Regions from separate parts of the Arthrobacter sp. P1_C12_2 genome, predicted to be linked through region 1. Evidence: riboswitches for the same ligand, from Rfam matches in the RefSeq annotation. Region 1 holds a riboswitch; the other holds the start of a gene.
The links. A riboswitch is a leader RNA that binds a small molecule or an ion and turns the genes downstream of it on or off. The one in region 1 is predicted to bind S-adenosylmethionine.
Positions count from the first base shown of each region.

Region 2: another riboswitch for S-adenosylmethionine. It lies ahead of AC1DZQ_RS07980 (bifunctional o-acetylhomoserine/o-acetylserine sulfhydrylase); the one in region 1 lies ahead of AC1DZQ_RS09070 (aminotransferase class V-fold PLP-dependent enzyme).

Region 1 is NZ_JBFUAF010000006.1:202,827-210,298, forward strand. Features, by position in the region: gene AC1DZQ_RS09035 (hypothetical protein) at 10-144, opposite strand; gene AC1DZQ_RS09040 (hypothetical protein) at 192-563, opposite strand; gene AC1DZQ_RS09045 (fluoride efflux transporter FluC) at 651-1,019, opposite strand; gene AC1DZQ_RS09050 (fluoride efflux transporter FluC) at 1,019-1,468, opposite strand; gene AC1DZQ_RS09055 (metal-dependent transcriptional regulator) at 1,484-2,197, opposite strand; gene AC1DZQ_RS09060 (Nramp family divalent metal transporter) at 2,214-3,500, opposite strand; gene AC1DZQ_RS09065 (class I SAM-dependent methyltransferase) at 3,692-4,486, opposite strand; gene AC1DZQ_RS09070 (aminotransferase class V-fold PLP-dependent enzyme) at 4,571-6,025, opposite strand; SAM riboswitch class IV at 6,060-6,173, opposite strand; gene AC1DZQ_RS09075 (glutamyl-tRNA reductase) at 6,250-7,472, opposite strand, start outside.
Region 2 is NZ_JBFUAF010000005.1:205,434-212,905, forward strand. Features, by position in the region: gene metX (homoserine O-acetyltransferase MetX) at 1-130, opposite strand, end outside; SAM riboswitch class IV at 142-257, opposite strand; gene AC1DZQ_RS07980 (bifunctional o-acetylhomoserine/o-acetylserine sulfhydrylase) at 405-1,721, opposite strand; SAM riboswitch class IV at 1,784-1,899, opposite strand; gene AC1DZQ_RS07985 (VOC family protein) at 2,070-2,708, shown strand; gene AC1DZQ_RS07990 (CPBP family intramembrane glutamic endopeptidase) at 2,833-3,600, opposite strand; gene AC1DZQ_RS07995 (histidine phosphatase family protein) at 3,700-4,380, shown strand; gene hutI (imidazolonepropionase) at 4,412-5,629, opposite strand; gene AC1DZQ_RS08005 (NAD(P)/FAD-dependent oxidoreductase) at 5,641-6,774, opposite strand; gene AC1DZQ_RS08010 (hypothetical protein) at 6,773-6,916, shown strand; gene AC1DZQ_RS08015 (hypothetical protein) at 6,934-7,472, opposite strand, start outside.

The DNA.
Region 1 (7,472 bases):
CTCTGGTGTTCAGCGCTTCTTGATGTGTGCCACCGGATCGGTGTGGTCATCAACGATGTGTTTCGCCTTTTTCTCGGCCCGTTTTTCCTTGATGGTCTTAACCGACTTCTTCGACACGCTCTGGTGCGGCGTCTTGTCAGGCATGGTGCTCTCCCTCACGGCAGGGGCCCGGAGTAGCCCCGTCTTTTAAGCTACGCCTCGGGAACCGCGGCGTCCACGATACCAGCGAAGCGGCTGCCGACGCCGTCGTACACGCTGCGTACGAGCCCGGGCCCGAGCACCGGGATGTCGCGGGCTTCATGGTGCGCGCAGCAGACATAGGTGAAGTCCGGCCACCATTTTTTGGGCCGGGCCGCTTCGGAGAATCCGCAGACGGAGCAGGTGAGCTGGACCCAGACGGGCCGTTTGCCGGTCCGGTTTGCCTTGGACTGGACCAGCCATGCCGGCGGGTTGTCCAGCAGCTCGCCGAGCTCGGCCTCGGACATCCGGGGCGGGATGCCGTGACGGTGCGCCATTTCCAGCGGAATGTCGAGGATTTGGGCTGCTTCACGTCGGGTAACCATCCTTCAACGATACGGGAACGACGGCGGCCCAAAGCCACCAGGGCGCCCCGGTGTAAGGCTCGACACACCGGCGGCGGGCTGAGATCCTCAGCCGGCGAGGGCGAGTCCGAGGGCCGCGGCCGCGAGACCCGCGAGGAGGTTCAAGCCAATATTGAGTGCCGCCGCACGGTACCGCGCTTCGCTGACCAGGCGGACCGTCGCGGTGGTCCATGAGCTGAACGTTGTCAGGCCGCCGGCCAGCCCGGTCGCGATGGCGGCGTGCCAGTCGGCCCCCAACTCCAGGTGGCCGCTCAGACCTACGGACCAGCCGATGATGAACGATCCGGCGACGTTGACCGTGAACGTCGCCCACGGCCAGTGCGGATGGGAGCCGTGGTGGTGCGCAAACCAGGAGTCGACGGCGAACCGCAGGAGCGCTCCCGCCACCCCGCATACCCCGACCACGAGCGCGGTCATCATTGGGCACCGCCGCGGAGGTCGGCAATCGCCTTGCCGGTTTTCCAGCCGGCAGCCGCGGCGCCGAGGCCCAGGACGAGCGAGAGCCCGAGGTAGGCCAGCCACATGGCATGGAAGCCGCCGCGGATCTGCTGGTCAATGGCTATCACCAGCGCCGAGAAAGTGGTGAAGGACCCCAGGAGGCCGGGGCCGATGCCGGCCCGCAGCCAGAAGGCCGTCTGGGGCCGCGCAATCCATAGGGTAGTCAGGGTGGCCAGGACGAAACTTCCGGACACATTGATCGCCAACGTGGTCCACGGCACCGCGCCGGTGCTTTCGGGAAAAATCAGGCCGGCACCGAACCGCAGCTCGGTTCCGATCAGCCCGCCGACGGCGACGGCGGACCAGGCCTTCCAGCCCGGCACGCCGGGGCGCGGGACGGCCCGCCGCTCGTCCAGCGCGCTCTTCACTCAGCCCCCTTTCATTCAGAGGCCGGGGACGCTGCAGCCTGCGTGCGCGGCATCGCTGTGGATCCAGAGGGAAGAGGCGACTTCGTCAGCGAAATCGAATTCGCGCGGTGCCGCGGCGGAACCGATCCGCACGACCATCGGGCCGCCGAACGGCCTCCGGCCCACAACCTCCACTTCGGCGTCGAGGTCGATGTCCTCGGCGGCGAGGTAGCGCAGGAGCTCCGGGTTCTCGTCGCTGATCCGGATGATCCGGCCGGTATGGCCGTCGTCGAGTTCGCTCAGGCGGTGGGCGGCGGGCACCAGCACGGAGCCGTCCGCTGCCGGGATGGGATCGCCGTGCGGGTCCCGTGCCGGGTTCCCCAGCTTGGCCGCCATCCGTTCAATGAAGGTGTCGGAGACGGCGTGCTCGAGGAGTTCGGCTTCGTCGTGGACCTCGTCCCAGCGGTACCCGAGCTCCCGGACGAGGAACGTCTCGATCAACCGGTGCCGCCGGACCATGGACAGGGCGAGCCGGACTCCATCGCTGGTGAGCGTGACGGCGCTGTAGGGCTTGTGGTCTACGAGGCCTTGGTCCTTGAGCTTGCGGACCATTTCCGAGACCGAGGAGTTGGCGACGCCCAGGCGCTGCGCCAGCTGCGTGGAGGTGATGGGCTTGCGCTGCCACTCGGTGAACGAATAGATGACCTTGACGTAGTCCTCGATCGAGGAGGAGGGCGTACTGGTCTTCACAGACCTAAGCCTACCGTCAGCTGCCTCCGGAGAAAGTGAGCCACAGCAGGACCAGGTTAAGTGCCACGACGAGCACCACGCTGATGATGGCTGCGATCCGCAGGGCCATGCCGTCGGCAAACCGGCCCATCAATGCCTTGTTGCTGGTCAGCACCACCAGCGGGACGAGGACAAACGGAATTCCGAAGCTGAGGACCACCTGGCTCAGGACGAGTGCCCAGGTGGGGTCGAAACCCACCGCCAGCAGCACAACGGCCGGAATCAGGGTCACCACGCGGCGGGCCATGACAGGAATCCGGATCTTGAGCAGACCCTGCATGATGGTTCCGCCTGCGTAGCAGCCCACCGAGGTCGATGCCAGGCCGGACGCGAGCAGCCCGACCGCGAAGATCACGCCGACGATGGGTCCGAGATTGGCGGTGATGGCGGCGTGCGCGCCCTCGATCGTGTCGGTTCCCGCTTCGCCGCCGAGGGTGGAGGCGGCAAGGAGGAGCATGCCGATGTTGACCAGTCCGGCGATGGCCAGCGCGGCCACGACGTCGATCCGGGTAGCCCGGACCAGGCGAGCGATGGCCGACGGCGGAACATGCAGGTGTTCGTCTGGCCGGTGCCGGTCCCGGGACAGGGCCGAGTGGACGTAGATGGCGTGCGGCATGACGGTGGCGCCGAGCATGCTGGCGGCCAGCAGCACCGTGTCCGGGCCCTGGAAGCGGGGCACGAGCCCGGCCAGGGCGGCCCCCGGATCCGGCGGGCTGATGAACAGCCCGGCCAGGAAACCGATGCTGATGATGCCGAGCAGGAACATGATGATGAATTCGAACGGCCGCTGTTTGTGCCGGGCCTGCAGCGCGAGCAGGAGCATCGACACCGCGCCGACAATCAAGGCGCCAAGGGGGAGGGGGAGTCCGAACAGCAGGTATAGGGCGATTGCCCCGCCCACCACCTCGGCGAGGTCGGTGGCGGCGGCCACGACTTCGGCCTGCAGCCAGAAGGCGCGGCGCCAGAACGGCTTGAGCCGCTCACCGAGGATCTCCGGGAGGCTCTTGCCCGTGACGATCCCGAGCTTGGCAGACTGGTACTGCACAAGGACTGCCATGATGTTGGCGGCCACGAGGACCCACACCAGCAGGTAGCCGTACTGCGCGCCGGCGGTCAGGTTGGCGGCCACGTTTCCGGGGTCCACATAGGCGATCGACGCCACGAACGCCGGCCCCAACAGGCCGATCAGCGCCCTGCGGGCACCCGGATGTTTGTAGGTGGGGGCGTCCTGCGCCGGTTGCCCGTGTCCCGTTAACTCCAGCACTGCCAGCTCCTGTGATTGGCGCGTCCGCGTTGACGCGATGATCGGCGCGGGCGGAAAAGCAGCCTGCGTGAAAGTTTCATGTGCCTACAAGTAATTATTAGGCATACCGAAACAATAAGCCCCGACAGGCTGCGCGTGCAATCCGGGAGGTGTCTCGCCGTAACAAGCCCGGGCCCTGCTCAGTCCCGGCGTCAGGCCCGGAAGGCCCGCCACGTCTGGGTCAGGTAGGGCAGCCGGAGCACGTCGCCTGGGGCGTGCCCCAGGTGCTCGTGCAGGTACCAGTCGAGGTTGGCCGAGACTTTGGCCCGGGTGGTATCCGATGCCGCGAGGTAGTAGCTGCGGGACTTGGTCAGCTCCTGGATGTCCTCCGTGGTGACGGAATCCTCCCACCGCGTCAGGTGGCTCTCCAGTCCGGTGAACTCGGGGCCCACGGGCGGGCGGAAGTGTGGTTTGTGGACGTCCCCGGCGTGCATGATCCGGGAGAGCCGGTGCACCCAGGGCACACTGGTGTCCAGCTGGTTCCAGATCAGGCCCAGCACGCCGTGTGGCCGCAGGATCCGGGCAATCTCGGTGCTGGCCAGGTGGGGGTCGCACCAGTGCCACGCTTGGGCGACCGTGACCAGGTCGAAGGACTCCGGCTCGAGACCGGTGTTCTCGGCGCTGCCCTCGATGGCGGTGACGGCCGGCAGGGTCCGGCGCAACTGCTCGAGCATGTCGGCAGAGGGGTCAACGGCGACCGTGCCCAGTCCGCGCTCTGCCAGAAGCGCAGTGAACTTGCCGGTGCCGGCGCCAATGTCGGCGGCGTCCCTGGCCCCTGCCGGGACCAGCCAGTGGGCCGACTCCTGCGGATAGCCGGGGCGGACGCGTTCATAGTGCTCCCCGCCGTCCTGGAAGCTTTGCCCGAGTTCCTGGCGCCGCTCACTGTGCAGCTTGGGTCCACTGTGCAGCTTGGTTCCGCTGTGGAGCCTGGGGCCGGCGCTTGCCACGTGCGATCTCCTTCGGGAAGGTCCTGCTTGTTTTTTCAGATACCTTTCGAATTTACCGCACCCGCGCCGGGTCCCGATCCTGCCCTAGTCGAGGGTGCAGGGCGCAGCGCCGGCGGTGCCGGGGGTGTTCGGCGCCCAGTGGGGGTAGCTGCGGGTATCGTTGGCCGGAACCCAGCGGCCGGCGTCCACCACGTAGTCCCAGCCGAGTCCGTTCTGCCGCAGCTGCTGCAGGCCGGCCAACAGCCGCTCGGCATCCTCCAGCCGTGAGCCGAGGCCGAAGCTGGCCCGCAGGGAGCCGGCGGGCAGGCCGAGCCGCTTGAGCAGCGGGTGGGCGCAGAAGCGGCCGTCGCGCAGGCCAATGCCGTGTTCGGCCGACAGGTAGGCGGCCACCAGCCCGGCGTCGTAGCCTTCCACGGAAAAGTTCACGACGCCGATCGTGCCGGTGCCCGGCTGATCGCCTCCGGAGGAAGAAGCGGGGGACGAATCGGCAAAAATCCGGTGCACGGTTACTCCCTCGATGCCCTGGAGGCCTTCGACCAGGAAGGACCGGATGGCGTCCTCGTGAGCCTGCCACTGCTCCGGGTCCAGGGCTGCGATGACCTGGGTGGCACGGGCGAGGGCTGCCGCGCCGAGGACGTTCGGGGAGCCGCCCTCGTGCCGGGCGGGTCCGGTGGTCCAGCTGACGGAGTCGAGCCGGGCGTCGCTGACCGCGCCGCCGCCGGCCAGGTGCGGGGTGCCGGCGTCGAGCCAGTCCGTCCGCCCCACCAGCACGCCGGCGCCGAACGGGGCGTACAGCTTGTGCCCCGAGAAGGCGAGGTAGTCGACGTCGTCCGCGGCGATGGCGATCCGCCGGTGCGGGGCCAGCTGCGCGGCGTCGACAATGATCCTGGCGCCGTACTCGTGCGCCAGTGCGGCCAGGGTCCGGATCGGCAGGATCTCCCCGGTGACATTGGAGGCGCCGGTGACGGCCAGCAGGCTCACGCCGCCGCGCGCGAGCTCGTCCCGCAGCCGGTCCACGGTGGCCGCGAGGGTGGGGGCGGCCACGACGCTGCGGTGCGGGACGTTCTGCCAGGGCAGGAGGTTGGCGTGGTGCTCGATGTCGAGGTAGAGGACCTCGCCCGCGGGCCGCCCGTCGCGCAGCGGCAGGCAGCCGGCCAGCAGGTTCAGGGAATCGGTGGTGTTGCGGGTGAAGATCACGGAATCGTCCGGCCGGCCGCCCACGAAGTCCCGCACGATGTCCCGGGCGTTCTCGTAGACGGAGGTGCTGATCTGCGATGCGTAGCCGGCGCCGCGGTGCACGCTTGCGTAGTACGGCAGGATTTCGTTCAGGTAGGCCGAGACCACGGACAGGGCCGGGGCAGAGGCGCCGTAGTCGAGGTTGGCGTAGCGGGCGTGGCCGCCGGTGATCAGCGGGGCCTGGATTTCGGCCCCGGTGACGGCGGCCAGCGGGCGGGCCGCGAGGGCGAGGCGGCCAGCAGCCTGCCGCGGATCGGCGGCGGCGTGGAATTTGGGGGCGACGGGGAAAATGGCAGTTGTCATGGGACCTCACTCGAACAGGACCCCACACCGTGGGAATCCGCGCTTGCCGGGTCCGTTCCGGACCGGCCAGGTCGTCACCCGGGGCACCCCACCGCGACTGGAGGGTTGCCGGCCAGCAAACCGGGGTTTAGCGCTGGCACTCGTGACCTGCATCGAGCGTAGGACATTCGCGCGGCCGCGGAAAAGGCGGCCGCCGATTGTGAAGCGGATTGTTACGGACAGGGCTACGAAGCAGCCGGAGCGACCGGGACTGCTTCCAAGGACGCCGTCTCTTCCCAGGGCGGCCGCTTCTGTCCTGCCAGATTGCCGATCCGGGGGTTCCTGTCGCCGGTGAGCTGAACGCTGAGGCCGAACAGGACTTCCAGTGCGGCCGCGTAGTCGTGCTGGCGGCCGTCCGCGGCCAGTTCCCGGGCGCGGACGGTTGGGGTGTGAAGCAGTCGGCGGACAATTCGACGCATCGCGAGGTTCACATCCTGCGCCTGGGCGCCGCACCCGTGTTGCTTCATGACACGCTCCATTTCAGCCTCGAGGACCTGGTGGACGTGCCGGCGCAGGGCCACGATGGCGGCGTCGACTACGCGCAGCTCCTCTTGTTTTTCGAAGCTGCGCGCCGCCTGCCGGACCAGGGCACCGGCGAGGCGGAGCGCCTCGGCATCCGCCGGCGGAGCCGCGAAACGCACTGAATCCAGGGTGATCAGTTCGACGCCTGGCAGATCCGCCACCCGGGGGTCGAAATCACGGCTGGGGGCGAGATCGATGACGGTGAGGGCACGGCCCGAGTCATCCCTCCAACCGGCCAGTTCGGCGGCACTTATGCGCGTCTCAGTGCCGCTGCAGCCAATGATGATGTCTGCCCGGGCTATGGCGGCAGGCAGCTCGCGTGCGGTCAGCGCCGTGCCACCCCTGCTCGCCACAAACGCGTCTGCGCGGCCGGATTGGGAGAAGACGGAAATGGTTGGGCATCGTCTGCTCCTGAGGATCTCCGCGACGCAGGCGGCATAGGAACCGGTGCCGAAGAGGACCACGGAAGCATCTGCCAGGGACGGGTGCTCTGATCCAGCGGCTGCCAGTTCGAGGGCCACACAGGCTATGGACCTGCTGGAGCCGCCGAGCGCAGTCCGCGCCCCCACGTCCCTGCCCGTGCGGGACGCCTCCTGAAACAGCCGGACTAAAAGCCCGCTCGCGGTGCCTGCAGCTTGTGCTGCAGCGAGGGCGCGGCGGACCTGGCCGGCGACTTGACGCTCACCCACCACAACGGAGTCCAGGCCGGCTGCAACGGCGAAGAGATGCTCTGCGGCCGAGGCTCCAGACGCGTGCTCGAACAGGGAGGCGAGCCGGGCCACGGGCAGGCGCGTGCAGAGGCGGACAGAACCGAGGGCCTCGGAGCAGACGGCTTCAATATGTTCCCTGGACGCCACCTCGCAGTAGATTTCGAGCCGGCTGCATG
Region 2 (7,472 bases), on a different contig from region 1:
GGACCACATCCGGCAGCGGTATCCCTGATTCGAGCTGCAGGTCACCGATCCTGACGTACTGGACGGTCCCGTCCGAATGGCGGGACGGCTTGGTTTCGGGAACACCTGTGCGGGTGACGGCAATCGTCATGTGAGGACCTAACTTTGCGCTTGCCTGCCGCCAGCTGACCGGCAGGCCAGGTCTTCACCCGGGGCACCCCGCCGCAAAAGGAGGGTTGCCGGCCAGCAAGCCGGGGCTGTCACTGGCACTCATGACCTGGTACGAGTCTACGAAACAGGGTGCGGAAATCACGAAGATTGTGACTTTCATGTGACACCTCGGCCTTCTGAGAGCACTGCGGCCGGCCGCCCCGTTCAAGGGAGACCGGCCGCCGGCCGTCCGGCTTACCGGCCGTCCTGCTTACCTAGGCGCCCTTGGCCGCGCGGAATCCGGCGTCGAGGTCCGCGAGGATGTCGTCGATGTGCTCCAGTCCCACCGAAAGCCGCACCAGCCCGGGGTTCACCCCGGCGATCGCCTGCTGTTCGGGCGAGAGCTGGCTGTGGGTGGTCGACGCCGGGTGGATCACCAGGGACCGGACGTCCCCGATGTTCGCGACGTGCGAGTGCAGTTCGAGGGCATCGACGAACCGCTTGCCGGCCTCCGCTCCCCCGGCGATGTTGAACGCCACGACGGCGCCGGTCCCCTTGGGTCCGTACTTGCGGCCGCGCTCGTACCAGGGGCTGGACGGCAGCCCGGCGTAGGCGACCGATTCGACGTCGTCCCTCGCCTCCAGCCAGTGCGCCACCTGGGTGGCGTTGGCCACATGGCGTTCGACGCGCAGGCTGAGCGTTTCGATGCCCTGGGCGATGAGGAAGGCGTTGAACGGGGACACGGCGGAGCCGAGGTCGCGCAGGAGCTGGACGCGGGCCTTGAGGATGTAGGAAAGGTTCGCGCCCAGAGCGCCGTCCGCTCCGAGGTCGCGGGCGTAGACCAGGCCGTTGTAGGTGGGGTCCGGGGTGTTGAAGCCGGGGAACCGCTCCGGGTCCTTGCCGAAGTCGAACTTGCCGGAGTCCACGATCACGCCGGCGATTGCGGCGCCGTGCCCGCCGAGGTACTTGGTGGCGGAATGGACCACGATGTCCGCGCCCCATTCGATCGGCCGGATCAGGTAGGGGGTGGAGAGCGTGTTGTCGACGATCAGCGGCACGCCGGCCTCGTGCGCCACGCGGGAGATGCCCTCGATGTCCAGCACGTCCTGGCGGGGGTTGGAGACCACTTCGCCGAAGAACAGCTTGGTGTTGGGCTGGACGGCCTCCCGCCACTGGTCCAGGTTGTCCGGGTCCGCAACAAAGGTCACGGAGATGCCGAACTTCTTCAGCGTGTGGGCGAGCAGGTTGTACGTTCCGCCGTAGAGGCTGGGGCTGGCCACCACGTGGTCCCCGGCCTCGGCGATGTTGAGGATCGCGAAGGTCTCGGCGGCCTGGCCGGAGCTGAGCAGCAGGGCAGCGAGGCCACCCTCCAGGCTGGCCACCCGCTGTTCGACGGCGTCCTGGGTGGGGTTGCCGATCCGGGTGTAGATGGGGGCGAGCTCGGCGAGCGCGAAGCGGTTCGCGGCGCTTTCGGCGCTGGGGAACACGAACGACGTCGTCTGGTAGATGGGCAGGGACCGCGCGCCGGTGGCGCTGTCCGGCTCCTGGCCGGCGTGGATCTGGCGGGTTTCAAAGGACCAGGCGTTGGACATTGATGCTCCTCAAGGGACTGGGCACAGCACCGGCCAGGGCTCTTCGGCCCGAACCGGGACAGGCGCCGCGCTTGCCCTCCGGCGGGCGCCGGACGGCCAGGTCTTCACCCGGGGCACCCCACCGCGATACGAGGGTTGCCGGCCAGCAAGCCGGGGCTGTGTGCTGGCACTCATGACCTGGCTTCAGTGTAGGAATGGCGGCGGAGCCCTGGATAGCTTTGTGACGAAGATGAAGACGGTTGCCGTGGCGGCGCCTCCCGGGACGCCGCGCCCGCCGCGCCGGGACATCCCATGACGGTTAGGGGTGCCTAAGCTGAGAGGTCCATCACAAAGTGCCAAGATGATGGCATGCGCATGGATCACGTCTCTTACGCCTGTGAACACGATGGCTTGGCAGCCACCACTGAACGTATTGCGTCTGCCCTCGGCGTTGAAGCCGTGAAGGGTGGAGTGCACCCCCGTTTCGGGACACGCAACATGATTATCCCGCTCGCGGGACACAAGTACCTGGAAGTCGTGGAGGTCCTGAACCACCCGGCCTCAGACAAGGCCCCGTTCGGCCAGGCCGTCCGGGCGCGCTCGGAAGCCGGCGGCGGTTGGATGGGCTGGTGCGTCGAGGTTGACGATCTTGCTCCGTTCGAGGAGCGGCTCGGCCGCGCCGCAGTCAACGGCAACCGGAAGTTTCCCGACGGCCGCGAACTGGTCTGGAAGCAGATCGGCATTCTGGGGCTCATCGCCGACCCCCAGGTGCCGTACATGCTCAAGTGGGAGGGTGACCCGGAACTGCACCCGTCCAACGCCTACGCGAGCGATGTCAAGATGTCGGCACTGACCATTGCCGGTTCTGCAGCGCGCGTCACGGAGTGGCTGGGCGAACCGGTTGAAAAGCCGCTGGAAGACGTCGCCGTGAACTGGATCGCGCCGCACGGTACTCCCGGCATCCTTTCTGTCACCTTCGAGACCGCCTCCGGAGCGGTCACGATCTAACGCTCCACCTGCCCCACGCTTCGGCCGCCATCTCTTAGGTGCCAACGATGTCACCTAGGAGACGGCGGCCGAGATCATTTAAGGCCGGCCTAGGCGGGCCGGACCAGGAACTCAGCCCAGGAACTCAGCCAAGGCCCACGGCCTTGCCGAACAGGCTGAACCCCACGAACGCCACGGTGTCCAGGATGGCGTGCGCGATCACTAGCGGCATCACCCGTTTGGTCCGGATGTAGAACAGCGCGAAGATGACGCCCATTATCGCGTTGCCGATAAATGGGCCGAACCCCTGGTACAGGTGGTAGCTGCCGCGGAGCAGGGCGCTGGCGATGATTGCCGCCGGCACGCTCCAGCCCAGTTTCCCGAGCCTGTCCAGCAGGTACGCCACCACAATTACTTCCTCGACCACCGCGTGCCGGATCGCGGACAGGACCAGTACCGGCACGGTCCACCAGTACGCGTCCAGGGCGCTGGGGATGATCGACGTCGTGATCCCCAGCGCCCGGCCGGCGGCGTAGAGCCCGAGGGATGGAATGCCGATGAGTGCGGCGAGCCCCAGCCCCTGCAGGAGGTCCTTGCCGGGCCGGGCGAAGTCGAAGCCGATCTTATGGAACGCCGAGGTTCCGCGCTCTCCGGCCGGCCAGTGTTCGGTGAGGAAGTAGATCACGAGGGCCACCGGGACCAGGGCGAAGAAGATGTCCAGCATCTGGTAGGTGAGGTCGAAGTATTCGCGCGGGCTCTGCGAACGGTTCAGCGTGGATGTCCCCTGGGCCAGCGGTGCCGTGGTCATCTTGTCCAGCAACTGCACCAGGGAGTAGACCGCGGACTGCCCCAGAGACAACCCCAGGACAATCAACATTTCGAACCGCAGCCGACGGCGGGAGGGAACCAACATGTTTCTATCTTGCCTGCAGTTGCCGATAGTTTGCTGGTGCCCGGGGGCGCCGGCCGCGCCGGCACCCCCGGGTTTTTGGGAGCCCTATGCTTGGGGACTATGAGTGCGCCCCGGAAAATCATCATGATCCGGCACGGCCAGTCTGCCGCCAATGCCGACACCTCGATCTACAACCGTGTTCCGGACTACCGGATCCCGTTGACGCCGCTGGGCCTGGAGCAGGCCACCGCGGCCGGGGAGGAGGTCCGGCGCCAGCTGGACGGGCGCCCGGTGTGCGTCTACGTCTCCCCGTACCTGCGCGCCTACCAGACCCTGGAGGCGTTGAACCTCGGCCCGCTCGTGGAGCGGGTGATCGAGGAACCGCGCCTGCGCGAACAGGACTGGGCCAACTTTCAGATCGCCGGCGACATTGAGGACCAGAAGGAGCTCCGCAACGCGTACGGGCACTTCTTCTACCGCTTCCGCGAGGGCGAGTCCGGTTCCGATGTGTACGACCGGATTTCCTCCTTCATGGAAACCCTGCACCGGCACTGGTCCAAGCCCAGCTATGCCCCGAACGCGCTGTTCGTGACGCACGGACTGACCATGCGGCTGTTCTGCATGCGCTGGTTCCACTGGTCGGTGGAATATTTCGAGTCCTTGAACAACCCGGAGAACGCCGAGGTCCGCACCCTGCTGCGCACCCCGCACGGGAAGTACGAGCTCGACAAGCCCTTCACGCAGTGGGAGAAGAGGCGCGTGGACGAGACAGTCCTCGATGCACCTCCCATGGTGTTCTAGCCGGCTGCAGCCGGATCAGCGAGCCGCCTGGCTAACGGACGGGCTGCGCTGCGCCGGCCCGCCACACCGCGTGCGTCAAGGGGATGCCGGGCCGGTAGGCCAGGTGCGTGGCGGAAGGCGCGTTGAGCAGGTGCAGGTCCGCGCGGTGCCCGACGGCGATCGAACCCACCGCGCGTTCGCCGTCGACGTCGTTTCCGGCCTCCCGCCCCAGGGCCAGCGCGCCGCCGTAAGTCGCGGCGCGCACCGCCTCATGGACGCTGAGCCGCATCTGCAGCACGGCGGTGGTGACGCAGAACGCCATGGAGCTCGTGTAGGACGTGCCGGGGTTGCAGTTGGACGCCAGCGCCAGCTGCACGCCGGCGTCGAGCAGTTCCCGGCCCGGGGCCAGCGGCTGCCGAGTGGAAAGATCACAGGCCGGCAGGCACGTGGCGACCGTGCCCCGCGTGCCGCTGCCGCCGGCGGCGTCCCAGCCGGACCAGCTGGTGGCGAGGGCATCGACGTCCGCGGCCGAGAGGTAGTTCACGTGGTCCACGCTCGCGGCGCCGAATTCGACGGCCAGCCGGACGCCGGGGCCCTCGCCGAGCTGGTTGCCGTGGACGCGCAGCCCCAGCCCGGCGTCCTTGCAGGCCTGCAGGACCCGGCGGGACTGGTCCTCGTTGAAAGCGCCCTGCTCGCAAAAGACGTCGGCCCAGCGGACGTAGGGCAGGACTGCGCTGAGCATCGGTCCGCAGACAAGCTCCGTGTACTCCTCCGCGTCCATCCCGGCGGGCACGAGGTGCGCGCCCAGGTAGGTCACCTCGTCCGCCACGGTGGAGGCGATGCGGGCGCTGCGGGCCTCGTTCTCGAGGTCCAGGCCGTAGCCTGTTTTGGTCTCCAGGTAGGTGGTGCCCTGCGAGACGGCCTCCGCGACGCGGCCCATCGCCAGCCGGGTCAGGTCGAAGTCGCTCGTGCTCCGGGTGGCGCCGGTGGTGACGGCGATCCCGCCGGCGCTGTAACTCTGCCCCGCCATCCGGGCCTCGAACTCGGCCGTGCGGTCCCCCGCGAAGATCAGGTGGGTGTGCGAATCGACCCAGCCCGGCAGGAGCGCCCGGCCGCCGGCGTCCACTCTTTCGTCCGCGGCCGGGGCGTCGGCTGCGGGACCGAGCCAGGAAATCCGTTCCCCCTCGATCACCACTGCCGCGTCGCGGAGGACGCGGTGTTCCGCGTCCTGGGTCATCAGTTCGGCGATGTTGGTGATGAGGGTACTCATGGATCCATTCTTCAGCGCCGGATGGACCAGCGGGTCGCGGCCAGCGCCTCCGCTGTCCGGGATGCCGGACTAGCGTCCCGAGCCGGGGGCACAGACGGGGCCAGCGCTGCGGACCCCTGACCGGCCAGGATCAGACCGGCGGCCAGCTCCGCGATGCCGGAGGAGGTCTGGAAGCCGTACCCGCCCTGACCGGCGAGCCAGAAGAATCCGGTGGCCTCGGCGTCGAACCCCATCACAGGGACGCCGTCGGCGGCCTCCGTCCGCAGCCCCGTCCAGGCCGTGCGGACGCCCCGGATCCCGAGCGTCGTGATCGTGTTGAGCCGGGCGATGAGCCGTTCGACGTCGCCGGAGTATGGCCGGGCGTCCTCGGGCCCGCTCGGCACGTGCTCGGCGGGCGAGATCAGGACCTGGCCGTTATCGGGCCGGAAGTAGAAGCTGTCATCGGCCGCCGCCACCATCGGGCAGGCCTCCGGGAGCGGATTCTCGACGTCGACGATCGCCGCGGTGCGCCGGTACGGCTGCAGGCCGAGCTTCTCGACGCCGCTGAGGACGGCGAGCTCGTCGGCCCAGGCACCGGCGGCGTTGACCACGACGGCGGACTGGAAGCCTTCCTGTCCGGCGCCCAGTTCCCAGCCGGTGCCGAGCCGCTGGGCCGAATGGACCCTGGCGCCGGTGATGATGTCCACACCTCCCGCCTCGGCACGGCGCCGGTGGTCCTCGAGCAGCACGGGGGCGTTGCAGGCGAAGGATCCGGTGTCCAGGCCAGCGGCGCTGAAGGAGTCCGGGACCAGGGCCGGGCAGAGGTCCAGGGCCTCGGCGTGGGTGATCGGGTGCATGTGGCCGCTGGCCTCCGCCCGGACGGTGGCCTCGTCACCGATCAGCATGAAGCTGCGCGGGGTGAGCACCGGCTCCGGACGTTCGGCGTCCTGGGCGGCGATGAGGTCCAGCGTCCGGACGGTCAGTTCCTGGACCACAGGCGGGCCGTAGCTGGGAATCAGTTGCCGGGCCGAGCGGGCTGAGGTGTGGTAGGCCAGGGTCTGCTCGGCTTCGATCAGGGCCACGCTGCAGTGCCCGGCCAGTGTGGAGGCAAGGGACAGGCCGGCGATACCGCCGCCGACAATTACGACATCGTAATGAGCTGACATGGTCCCATCCTTGCAGATTGTCCCGTCACGCCGCGCCGAAACCTGCGCCCGTGCGGCCGGCGTCGAGGTGAACTTCTCCGGAGAGCACTGGTCCGTGGGTGGAATCACTCTGGCGGACTCCGGTCAGAACGAATCGGTCTAAGCCGCACACGCCCCGACTCATTCCGGCGCCGGGGAGCCGGTAATGAGGTCGAGGATTCTTCGGAGTGAATCGGGCCTGCCGGCCACTTCGATGTCCTCTTTGTCGGTGGTGAGCCGGATGGCCTGGAAGCCTTGATGGGTGATGTATTTCTGCTCCTTCCGGTCGATTTTCCGGGGCTCAGTGGACACCGTCGCCAGGGCGCTGAAGGTTGTGGGCCGGCCGGAGGGCTCGAGCGTGTCATAGACGGCCGGCTGGAACTTCATAACCGCTGTCCCCTCGAACGTGGCGACTCCCATATTCCAGATACCACTGAGGGATCCGGGACGTGAATCCGGCTCGCGGATGTAGACCAGGAGCGTGCCCTGGGAGTCGAGCCTGGCCGCGGCGTTGCGTTCCCGGCGTGCTTGGAAGTACCAGAGGACTGCCATGTAGACGGCCCACATCGCCGCGTTGGCGAGCACCCGTCCCAGCGGGTGACCCCAGCTGACGAAGAGGGCGATACCGGCGACCCACACAACTGCGGCTCCCAGTAGGACGACGAACTTGCGGTGAACAG